Linked DNA regions of Labrys monachus. The protein of the gene in region 1 binds, or shares a complex with, the protein of each later gene. Links are inferred from orthologs where the notes say so. Each region holds a gene or a part of one and is shown on either strand. Other genes may lie near its edges.

Region 1 (7,904 bases):
CTCGCGCGAATCGGTCTCGCCGATGACGCGCTCGCCCTCGGGGAGGGCGGCGAGCGTTTCCTCGTCCGCAACCGAACGCCACAGCCATGAGGGAACGGCGTTCTCCTCCACCTTCTTCATGCGGGCGGGCACGCCGGCCTTGCGGAAATATTTCTGGGCCAGGATGTCGGCGGCGACCTGGCTCCAGGCCTCGGGCACGGCGATGTTCTCAAGCCGGAACACGACCGATCCGTCCGGATTGCGGATTTCGCTCGTGGTGTTCCGGAAGGCGATGGACGCGTAGGGCGATTGCCCGCTCGTCGTATAGTGCCGTTCAATCCGCATGCGCTCTGCCTCAAAATTGAAGACGCAAAAGCCCCGTGCCGCGCGAGCGCGGCACGATTCAGATGCAGTCCGAGACCTAATTGTGACGTCGAGGGCGTCGTACCCTGTCCGTAGTTCAGGTGCCGGGTCTGCAACCCGGCTTACGGCACCCGGAATTTCTCCCGCCGCCGACGCTTCGACCATAGGGCAAAAGTATGCCTGAGCGGTAAACGCGTCAAGATTTGGTGTCGCTAAAATATTGTCTAGCTAGATGTGGTAGGGCGCTGTGGATAACGGGCGTAGTGTGAGGGACGCTCGGCAAATCCCCGGAATCGTTTGCGATTTTAAACGGGGGTGGTTGTCGTCAAAGTGCAATGTTCCCGTCATGTCTCGTTTACCATAATTGGCGCTCGTCCGGACGCCGTTCCCGCCGCCCGCCATGCCGCAGGGCGGCACTGCACCGAGATACCTACCAGAGGTTGAATTGGAGCGAGAATCGGCCATGCCCGATTCTTCGGCGGACGGCATCGGCGAGCGGCTTCCCCGCGGAGCCGATATGGGACTGCCCCGCAGTGGCTTGCCTGCCTGGCTAGCGCCGGTCCATGGTCCGCGCGCAACCCATCAAGCGGATGACCATGCCCCGTTCCATCATCATCGATACAGATCCCGGCCAGGACGACGCCATCGCGATTCTGCTGGCCCTCGGCAGTCCGGAACTCGACGTCGTCGGCATCACCGCGGTGGCCGGCAATGTCCCGCTGGCGCTGACCAGCCGGAATGTTCGCGTGATCTGTGAACTTGCCGGCCGAACCGACGTGACGGTCTGCGCCGGGGCGGACCGGCCGCTGATCCGCCCGCCGGTGACGGCCGAGCATGTCCACGGCAAGACCGGCCTCGACGGCGCGGACCTGCCGGAGCCCAGCATGGCGCTCGATCCGCGCCACGCCGTCGATTTCATCGTCGAGACGCTGATGGAACGGCCGGCCGGCAGCGTCACCCTCTGTCCACTCGGGCCGCTCACCAATATCGCGCTCGCGCTCGCGCGCGAGCCGCGCATCGTCCCGCGCATCCGCGAGATCGTGCTGATGGGCGGGGGGTTCTTCGAAGGCGGCAACATCACGCCGGCGGCCGAGTTCAACATCTTCGTCGATCCCCATGCCGCCGCGAGGGTTTTCTCGTCGGGCGTGCCGATCACCATGGTGCCGCTCGACGTCACCCACAAGGCGCTGACCTCGAGGGCGCGCATCGGCGCCATTCGCGCCCTCGGCACCAAAGTCGCAGAGGCGGCAGCCGGTTGGCTCGACTTCTTCGAGCGCTTCGATGTGGAGAAATACGGTTCGGAGGGCGGCCCCCTGCACGACCCCTGCGTCATCGCCTGGCTGCTGGAGCCGCATCTGTTCGCCGGACGCGCCTGCAATGTGGAGATCGAGACCGGCTCCGAACTCACCATGGGGATGACGGTCGTCGACTGGTGGGGCGTGACGGCGCGGCCCAAGAATGCGTTCGTCCTGAACCAGGTCGACGCCGAGGGCCTCTACGCGCGGATCCGCAGGGCCGTCGCGCGACTATAAAACGCGGGCGAATCGGGGTGTGAGAGTGGACATCGCGGCGCCCCTTGGCCATAAGACGTCAGATGCGAGAGACGGGACGGCTGCCGCGATGAAAACTTTGCTTCAGATGTTCACCTGGTGGAACGGTTCCACGATCGGGACACGTTTCTTCACCTGGCGCAAGGGCGAGCGCGTGGGCGAGGACGAGTTCGGCAACGTCTATTACCGCACCCGCGGCGGCGCGGTGGATCCGACCATCGGCGTGCAGCGCCGCTGGGTGCAGTATAATGGCTATGCCGAAGCCAGCGCGATTCCTCCGGGCTGGTGGGGCTGGATGCACCATCAGGTCGACACCCCTCCGAGCGAGATGGGCTATACGCCCCGGCCATGGCAGAAGCCGCATCGCCCCAATATGACCGGCACGGTCGGCGCCTATCATCCGAAGGGCTCGATGGTGTCGCCGGGACCTCGCCAGGCAGCGACGGGGGACTACAAGGCCTGGTCGCCTGAATAGCACCGAACGCTCGCCCGCCAGCGGGCCGGCGCCGTCCGCGGGCCGCAGCGGCGCTGGCCGTGTTTTGGCCGTGATGGAGCGATATGCGCAGCGGCGACGCTGCCTGTGCCTGCTTCCTACGGAGACCGTCCGATCTTGAAAATCCGTGTCCTGCAGCCTTCGGCCCGCCGCTGCGCCCGCCTTGCATGGGCGGCGGCGCTCGCCTGCGCCGGTCTGGCCGGCGGCCCGGCATGGGCCGAGCGCATCACCAACCCGGTGGCGGTGTTCAGCGGCCTCGACAAGATCTCCGGCAAGATCAGCACCTTCGACGTCCCGATCGACCAGACCGTGAAGTTCGGGGCGCTCAGCATCACGCCGCGCGTGTGCTATTCGCGCACGGCGAGCGAAGACCCGCTGACCACCAGCTTCGTGCAGGTCGACGAACTCAACCTGAGCAAGCAGACGCAGCGCATCTTCAGCGGCTGGATGTTCGCCGCCAGCCCCGGCCTCAACGGCATCGAGCATCCCGTCTACGACGTCTGGCTGAACGACTGCAAAGGCGGCAAGAGCACCGAACCCGTGCCGCCGCCGGTCGCCACCACGATCGCGCCGCCGCCGAAGCATGGCAAGGGGCGCAGCAAGACGACGATGCCCGACCAGATGCCGCCCGACGCAGGCAACGACGGTGATCTGTTCGACCAGCCCATCGACCCGACCGCGCCGCAGGATTGACCGGGCGGGCCGCCTGTATTCTGCCGGCGTGGGTGTTTCGCTGTCCGGCCCGCAGCCGCTAAGGCGTCACCGAGGCAAGCTCGGCCAGGACCTCGGCGCCGCTGACGACGCGCTCCTTCGGCCATGCCAGATAGTTCCCGTCGATCGCCAGCGCCTTGTCCAGGAGCCCGTGATAGCGCGCACGCGGCATCTCGACGGCGCCGAGGCTGATCAGGTGATCGGTCACGAACTGGGTGTCGAGCAGGCGATAGCCGCCATGGCGCAGCCGCGCCACGAGATGAGCCAGCGCGACCTTCGAGGCATCGCGCTCACGGTGAAACATGCTTTCGCCGAAGAAGGCGCCGCCGAGATCGACGCCGTACAGGCCGCCGACCAGTCGCCCCTCGCGATAGGCTTCGACCGTATGGCAGTGGCCGAGGGCGAAGAGCTCGCCATAGAGGCGGCGAATGGGCCGGTTGATCCAGGTTCTGCGCCGCCCCGGGGCCGGCGCGGCGCAGGCGTCGATCACGGCCTCGAAGTTCCGGTCGACCGCGATCTCGAATCGGTCGGACCGGATGGTGCGGGCGAGACGATGCGAGACGATCAGGCCGTCGAGGGGAACGATGCCGCGGACCTCGGGCTCGATCCAGTAGAGACCTGGATCGTCGGCGCTTTCGGCCATCGGGAAGAGCCCGCAGGCATAGGCCCTGAGAAGGATCTGCGGCGTGATCTCCAAGGGGGGCACCGCCACGCGCGACACGCGACATCACGCGCCTTCGCGCATGCCTCCAGCTTCGAGGAAGTTCTCAAGCCAATGAATGTCGTAGAGGCCGTTCTGCATGTCGGGGTTGCGCACCAGCGTGCGGAACAGCGGCAGGGTGGTGTCGACGCCGTCCACCACGAATTCGTCGATGGCGCGGCGAAGCCGCATGAGGCATTCGGTGCGTGTGCGTCCATGCACGACGAGCTTGCCGATCAGCGAATCATAATAGGGCGGAATCCTGTAGCCCTGGTAGACGGCCGAATCGACCCGCACGCCGAGACCGCCGGGCGGATGATAATAGGTGATGGTCCCCGGAGAGGGGCGGAAGGTCGCTGCGTTCTCCGCGTTGATGCGGCATTCGATGGCATGGCCTTCGATCTGCACGTCGGACTGGGCGATGGAAAGCGGTGAGCCCGCCGCGATCTTGATCTGCTCGTTGACGAGATCGATGCCGGTGATCATCTCCGTCACCGGATGCTCCACCTGGATGCGCGTGTTCATCTCGATGAAGTAGAATTCGCCGTTCTCATAGAGAAACTCGATGGTTCCGGCGCCGACATAGCCGAGGTCCCGCATGGCCTTGGCGACGGTCTCGCCGATTCGGGTGCGCTGGGCCGCGTTGAGAGCGGGCGAAGGCCCTTCCTCCCACACCTTCTGGTGCCGGCGCTGCAGCGAGCAGTCGCGCTCGCCGAGATGGATGGCGTTGCCCTTGCCGTCGCCGAGCACCTGGATCTCGATGTGGCGCGGCTTCTGCAGATATTTCTCCAGATAGACGGCGTCGTCGCCGAAGGCGGCGAGGGCCTCGGCGCGCGCCGTCGCCAGCGCGTCGGACAGATCGGCCGGGGTGAGCGCCACCTTCATGCCGCGTCCACCGCCGCCCGCCGCCGCCTTGACCAGGACGGGATAGCCGATTTCGGCGGCGACGCGCGCCGCGTCGATATCGTTGGAGATCCCGCCTTCCGAGCCCGGCACGCAGGGAATGCCCAGGCGCTTGGCGGTGCGCTTGGCCTCGATCTTGTCGCCCATCATGCGGATGTGCTCGGCCTTGGGGCCGATGAAGGTGATGCCGTGCTGATCGAGAATATCGGCGAAGCGGGCGTTCTCCGACAGGAAGCCGTAGCCGGGATGCACAGCCTCCGCACCGGTGATCTCGCAGGCCGCGATCAGGGCGGGGATGTTGAGATAGCTCTCGCGGGCCGGCGGCGGGCCGATGCACACGCTTTCGTCGGCGAGCTTGACGTGCATGGCGTCGGCATCGGCCGTCGAATGGACGGCGACGGTCGCGATTCCCAATTCCTTGCAGGCGCGCAGCACGCGCAGGGCGATCTCGCCGCGATTCGCGATCAGGATCTTGTCAAACATCCGCGTCACTCGATGATCATCAGAGGCTGGCCGTATTCGACCGGCTGCTTGTCCTCGATGAACAAGGCGGTAACGGTTCCCGATCGGGCGGCGACGATGTCGTTGAACGTCTTCATGGCCTCGACGATCAGCACGCGGTCACCCTGGTTGACCTTGGAGCCGATCTCGATGAACGGCTTGGCGCCCGGTGCCGCGCCGAGATAGGCGGTGCCCACCATCGGGGACTTCAGGACGCCCGGATGGTTGGCGGGATCGACGGCGACCGGCACGGCCGGCGCCACGGCGACGGGAGCGGCCACGCTGGCGGGCGCGAGCGGCACCGTCGCGGTGACATTGATCTGGCGGGCCACGCGGATGCGCAAATCCGCCTGCTGCACCTCGATTTCCGTCAGATCCGTCTCGGTGAGGAGATTGGCGAGTTCCCGGATAATCTCGGGATCAATCCCCGACTTGGTTCGCGACATCGTCATGCCTTGCGTTTCCGAGGGGCAGAGGCCCCGTCATTATTGAGCCGATACGCTCGAAGCCAGTGCTTCGAGTGCAAGTTCATAGCCCTTGGGGCCAAATCCACAGATCACGCCCTTGGCTGCAGGCGAAACCCAGGAATGGTGCCGGAAGCTTTCACGCGCGAAGACATTGGATAGATGCAATTCGATTACCGGCAGGCTAATGGCCTTGATCGCGTCGTGAAGCGCGATCGACGTATGGGTCAGCGCGCCCGGATTGATGACCATGCCGACCGCACCCCGCGCGTGGGATTCGTGCACCCAGTCGAGCAGCACGCCTTCGTGGTTGGTCTGGCGGAACTCAGCCGTCATCCCGAGGCGCTCGGCGCGCGCATGCACGAGCTTCTCGATGCCGGCCAGATCAATCGTGCCGTAGACCGATGTTTCCCGGACGCCAAGCATATTGAGATTGGGGCCATTCAGAACGTAGACGAGCGCCATGCTTTCCAATCGAACGATATAACAAGCCAAAAGCCCGATGCAGCGAAGCGCCGGGCCTTCTCGGTTGCCCCTTATAGGGCGGTGTCATGCGGAAGGCAAAGCCGGCGGCAAATCATCCACGGCCCGCGTGGGCGAGGCGAACCGACAGCCGCCCCTCCCGTCAGCCGCAGACCGTCTGCCCGCATTTGCGCACGGCATCGATCTTGTCCTTCAGCGCATCATAGCCGATCGCACCCGGAACGATCTCGTTGCCGATGACATAGGAGGGGGTGCCGTTGATGCCCAGCGTCTCGCCGAGCTGCAGGTTGCCGGCGAGGTCCTTGCGCAAGGCGGGGTCCTGCATGTCGGCCTGCAGCTTCTTCATGTCGACGCCGACGCTCTGGGCGACCTCGAGCGCGCGGTCCTTGCCGACTGCGCCGCGCGAACCCAGGAGCGCCTGGTGGAAGGCGAAGAACTTGTCGCCCTGGAGCTGGTTCTTGACGGCCAGCGCCACGTCGGCGGCTTCGATCGAGCCGGGTGTCAGGATCGGATAGTCGCGCAGGACGACCTTGAGCTTCTTGTCGGTCTGCAGGAGCTTCACCATGTCGGCGAGGCCGCGCTTGCAGTAGCCGCAATTGTAATCGAAGAACTCGACCACGGTGACGTCGCCCTGCGGATTGCCGACGACGGCATTCTGCGGTGCGTTGAGAATGGCATTCTGGTTGTCGGCGACGGACTTCTTCTGGCGGTCGGCGGCGTCGGCTTCCTGCCTGGCCTGCATCGCGTTGAGGGCATCGGTGATGACCTCGGGATGCTTCATCAGATAGTCCTTGACGATCGCTTCCACGGCCGGACGGGTCATCTGCTCGTCGGCATGGGCGGCCGGCGTCACCGCGGCGACGCATAGGACGAGCGCCAGACCGGTCAGAAGTCGCTTCAAGAACATGCCTGTCTCCAAAAGATGGCGAGCGCCCTGCCGCTCAGCGGGGTGGATAGAATGCGCCGGCAAGACGGTCAATCAATCGGTCCGTCCTGCTCCTGCCTTCTCACGGCATCGTGTTCAAGGTGAGGCGAAGCCCGATTATTCATCGTTGCTTTTCAGTGCCTTGAGGGCCGCGAAAGGCGAAGAGGCGGGATCTTCCTCGCCTCGGCTGAATTCAACGCCCGGCTTGCGCGGATAGGGATCGAGGGCCAAAGCAAGAAATTCGGTGATGACGCTGCCGAGATCGATCTGGCCTCCGACGAGCAGGTCCGGCGGATCCTCGGCATAGGGATCGGTCAGTTCGGCCAGGTCCAGCTCGGCGTTGGGGTCGACGCCGTCGGTGGAAAAACGGATGTCGACCGGCGCATCCAGCGTGCTTTCGAATTCGTCGAGCGAGACCACGCATGTCTGCGTGACGCGAGCATGGATGGATCCGCCGACGGCGAGGCCGTCCCGGCCGAACGGCGTGACTTCCAGCTTCGCCGTGAGATCGGCGACAGCGGGAAGGCCGAGCAGCCTGGCGACGGCGTCGCGCTCCTCGGGCGTGGTCGTGATGGAGAACCGGCGGCCGGCATTGGGAATGTCGCCGACGCGAACGGGCCGCGAGAAGAGGGGCGTGTCGTTGCTCATGGGTCCGATGTAGGCATGAGGGAAGGAGAAGGAAAGGGAATTGCGCCGTTTACGAGCTCTTCCGCCGGTCTTTTCGCCAGGGCGGCCGAGGCGCGGCGCACATAATCGGCGAGGAGGCCGGCCTGCTTCCGCCTGTCCTCGCGCCGGGCATGGACGTTGCGCATCAGGGCCTCCGCCAGCTCCT
Region 2 (2,758 bases), 3.0 Mb from region 1 along the record:
GCACCAGCGGCCGCGCCGTGCGCTCCTCGAGCTCGGCCAGAGCCTCGGCGAGCACGCGGCCACCGTCGACATTGTGTCCGCCGTCGAGCCAGATCTCCGAGCCCGGCGGCAGCAGGGCCGGGATGGCGCCCTGGTTGAGGCGCTGCAGGCGCGCCGGCCACTCCACCGCCTGCATCGCCCGCTCGAAATGCCTGTCCTCCAGGACGAGGCGGTGCTGGCTGCGCAGGGCGGCGATGGCGAGGCCCGCATTGCGGTGCTGGTGCCGGCCGGCCAGGCGCGGCAGCGGCAGGTCGAGCAGGCCGTCCTCGTCCTGGTAGACGAGGCGGCCATTCTCCTCGTGCACGTCGAAATCCTGACCGCCGATGACCAGCGGCGCCCCCACCCGGGCGGCGACCCGCTCGATCTCGGCCCGGACCTCGTCGACCTGCGGATAGAGGACGCCGGGCACCCCGCGCTTCAGGATGCCGGCCTTCTCCCGCGCGATGCCCGCCAGGTCGGTGCCGAGGAAATCGGCATGGTCCTGCGAGATCGAGGCGATGACGGTGACGAGCGGGCGGTCGATGACGTTGGTGGTGTCCATGCGGCCGCCGAGCCCGACCTCGAGGAGCAGGACGTCGGCCGGGTGGTCGGCGAAGAGCTTGAAGGCCGCCGCCGTGGTGATCTCGAAGAAGGTGATGGGCGCGCCGTCATTGACCCGTTCGCAGGTCTCGAACGCATCGACCAGCGCCTCCTCGCCGACGAGATGGCCGCCGAGGCGGATGCGCTCGTGGAAATGCACCAGATGCGGCGAGGTATAGGCATGCACGCCATAGCCGGCCGCCTCCAGCGCGGCGCGCATGAAGGCGACCGTCGACCCCTTGCCGTTGGTCCCCGCGACATGGACGACCGGCGGCACCCGGCGTTCGGGATGGCCGAGCTGCGCCAGGAGGCGCTCGATCCGCTCCAGGGAGAGATCGATCTTCTTGGGGTGCAACGCCATGAAGCGCGCGATGAAGGCGTCCGACTGCATCATGGGGCTTGGCTTCGGCGGGATGAACGGGAGACGGCGGGCGGCGGCGGAGGACGGCTATGCCGCCTCGCTCGCCGGGGCCCTGGTCATGAGGCGGCACAGCCTGGCCAAAGTGGGCTTCAGCTCGTTGCGGTGGACGACCATGTCGACCATGCCGTGCTCCCTGAGATATTCGGAGCGCTGGAAGCCCTCCGGCAGCTTCTCGCGGATGGTCTGCTCGATCACGCGCGGGCCGGCGAAGCCGATCAGCGCGCCGGGCTCGGCGATCTGCACGTCCCCAAGCATGGCGTAGGAGGCGGTGACGCCGCCCGTGGTCGGATTGGTCAGCACGACGATATAGGGTTTCCTGGCTTCGCGCAGGCGCTGGATCGCCACGGTGGTGCGCGGCATCTGCATCAGCGACAGGATGCCTTCCTGCATGCGGGCGCCGCCGGAGGCCGCGAACATGATGAAGGGCAGGCCGCGTTCGACGGCGGTGAGGAGGCCCTTCACCACCGCCTCGCCGGCGGCCATGCCGAGCGAGCCGCCCATGAAGTCGAAGTCCTGGACGGCGACGGCCACCGGCACGCCGTCCATGGCGCCGACGCCGAGCTTGATGGCATCCTGCATGCCGGTCTTGAGGCGCGCATCGCGCAAGCGGTCGGTGTAGCGCTTCTCGTCGCGGAACTTCAACGGGTCGACCACCACCTCCGGCAGGGCGATGTCCTCCCATTTTCCCTCGTCGAATATCATGGTGAGGCGCTGCGTCGCCGTCATCCGCATGTGGTAGTTCGAGGTCGGGATGACGTAATTGTTCTGTTCCAGGTCCTTGTGGAACACCATCTGCCCGGTCTCCGGACATTTGATCCAGAGATTTTCCGGCGTGTCGCGACGCGAGAAGAAATCCTTGATCCGCGGCGGAACGACGTTAGCGATCCAGTTCATGCAAAACCTCGAAACAGGGCGCCGGCGCCCCGCTCGGGGCTGGCGGCACAGGGCCATGGCGCCGTATGTAGTCCTTCCCGGCCCTTTTGTCAGCGGGCTGGACGCGCGGGCCGGACGCGCGATATGTAGGACGAATTCGGCCAGAAATCTGTAGGAAACACTCGGGAGTTGAAGATGGCGAATGCCATATATCCGGATCTCAAGGGGCGGACCGTCCTCGTCACCGGCGGCGGCCAGGGGATCGGCGCCGCGACGGTGCGGCTGTTCGCCGAACAGGGCGCCAAGGTCGGCTTCGTCGACATTGCCGAAGGGCCCTCGCAGGCGCTGGCCGAGGAACTGAACAAGGCGGGCGGCACCGTTCATTTCGAGAAGGCCGACGTCACCGACATCGAGGCCCTCAAGGCCGCGATCGCCGACATCACCGCCAAGCTCGGTACCATCACCGTCCTCGTCAACAATGCGGCGCATGACCAGCGCCACAAATTCTTCGAGGTCACGCCGGACTATTTCGACGATCGCGTCGCCATCAACCTCAAGCACGCCTTCTTCGCGGCCCAGGCGGTGATCCCCGCCATGATCGAGGCCGGCGGCGGCGCCATCGTGAATTTCGGCTCCTGCTCATGGCTGATGGGCTCGGAAGACCTTACCGTCTATGCCACCCTGAAATCGGCGGCCTACGGCTTCACGCGCCTGCTCGCCAAGCAGTTCGGCAAGGACAATATCCGCGTCAATTGCGTGCTCCCCGGCTGGATCATGACCGAGCGCCAGATCGCGCTGTGGGTCGACCAGGCCGGCGAGGAGGCGATCTTCCGCAACCAGGCGCTC

What was found.
Region 2: the proteins of accC (region 1) and accD are in contact, whole or in part, in a solved structure (PDB 8UXZ), measured with the Escherichia coli proteins. The link is inferred for Labrys monachus from one-to-one orthologs.

Annotation. Positions count from the first base shown.
Region 1 is NZ_JAUSVK010000001.1:3,334,606-3,342,509, reverse strand. The notes cover bases 3,004-5,907. They hold accC (acetyl-CoA carboxylase biotin carboxylase subunit), read right to left. Parts: upstream 5,183-5,907; coding sequence 3,824-5,182; downstream 3,004-3,823. Other genes in these bases: aroQ (type II 3-dehydroquinate dehydratase), read right to left, coding at 5,686-5,907; accB (acetyl-CoA carboxylase biotin carboxyl carrier protein), read right to left, coding at 5,188-5,646; aat (leucyl/phenylalanyl-tRNA--protein transferase), read right to left, coding at 3,137-3,817; J3R73_RS15145 (DUF2155 domain-containing protein), read left to right, coding at 3,004-3,078. In the rest of the region: J3R73_RS15160 (vitamin B12-dependent ribonucleotide reductase), read right to left, coding at 1-324; J3R73_RS15155 (nucleoside hydrolase), read left to right, coding at 933-1,874; J3R73_RS15150 (NADH:ubiquinone oxidoreductase subunit NDUFA12), read left to right, coding at 1,963-2,367; more of J3R73_RS15145, read left to right, coding at 2,503-3,003; more of aroQ, read right to left, coding at 5,908-6,129; J3R73_RS15120 (DsbA family protein), read right to left, coding at 6,290-7,054; J3R73_RS15115 (YceD family protein), read right to left, coding at 7,190-7,720; J3R73_RS15110 (ubiquinol-cytochrome C chaperone family protein), read right to left, coding at 7,717-7,904. UniProt on the Escherichia coli protein: This protein is a component of the acetyl coenzyme A carboxylase complex; first, biotin carboxylase catalyzes the carboxylation of the carrier protein and then the transcarboxylase transfers the carboxyl group to form malonyl-CoA.
Region 2 is NZ_JAUSVK010000001.1:6,379,083-6,381,840, forward strand. It holds accD (acetyl-CoA carboxylase, carboxyltransferase subunit beta), read right to left. Parts: upstream 1,934-2,758; coding sequence 1,067-1,933; downstream 1-1,066. Other genes in the region: J3R73_RS29060 (bifunctional folylpolyglutamate synthase/dihydrofolate synthase), read right to left, coding at 1-1,012; J3R73_RS29070 (SDR family NAD(P)-dependent oxidoreductase), read left to right, coding at 2,108-2,758.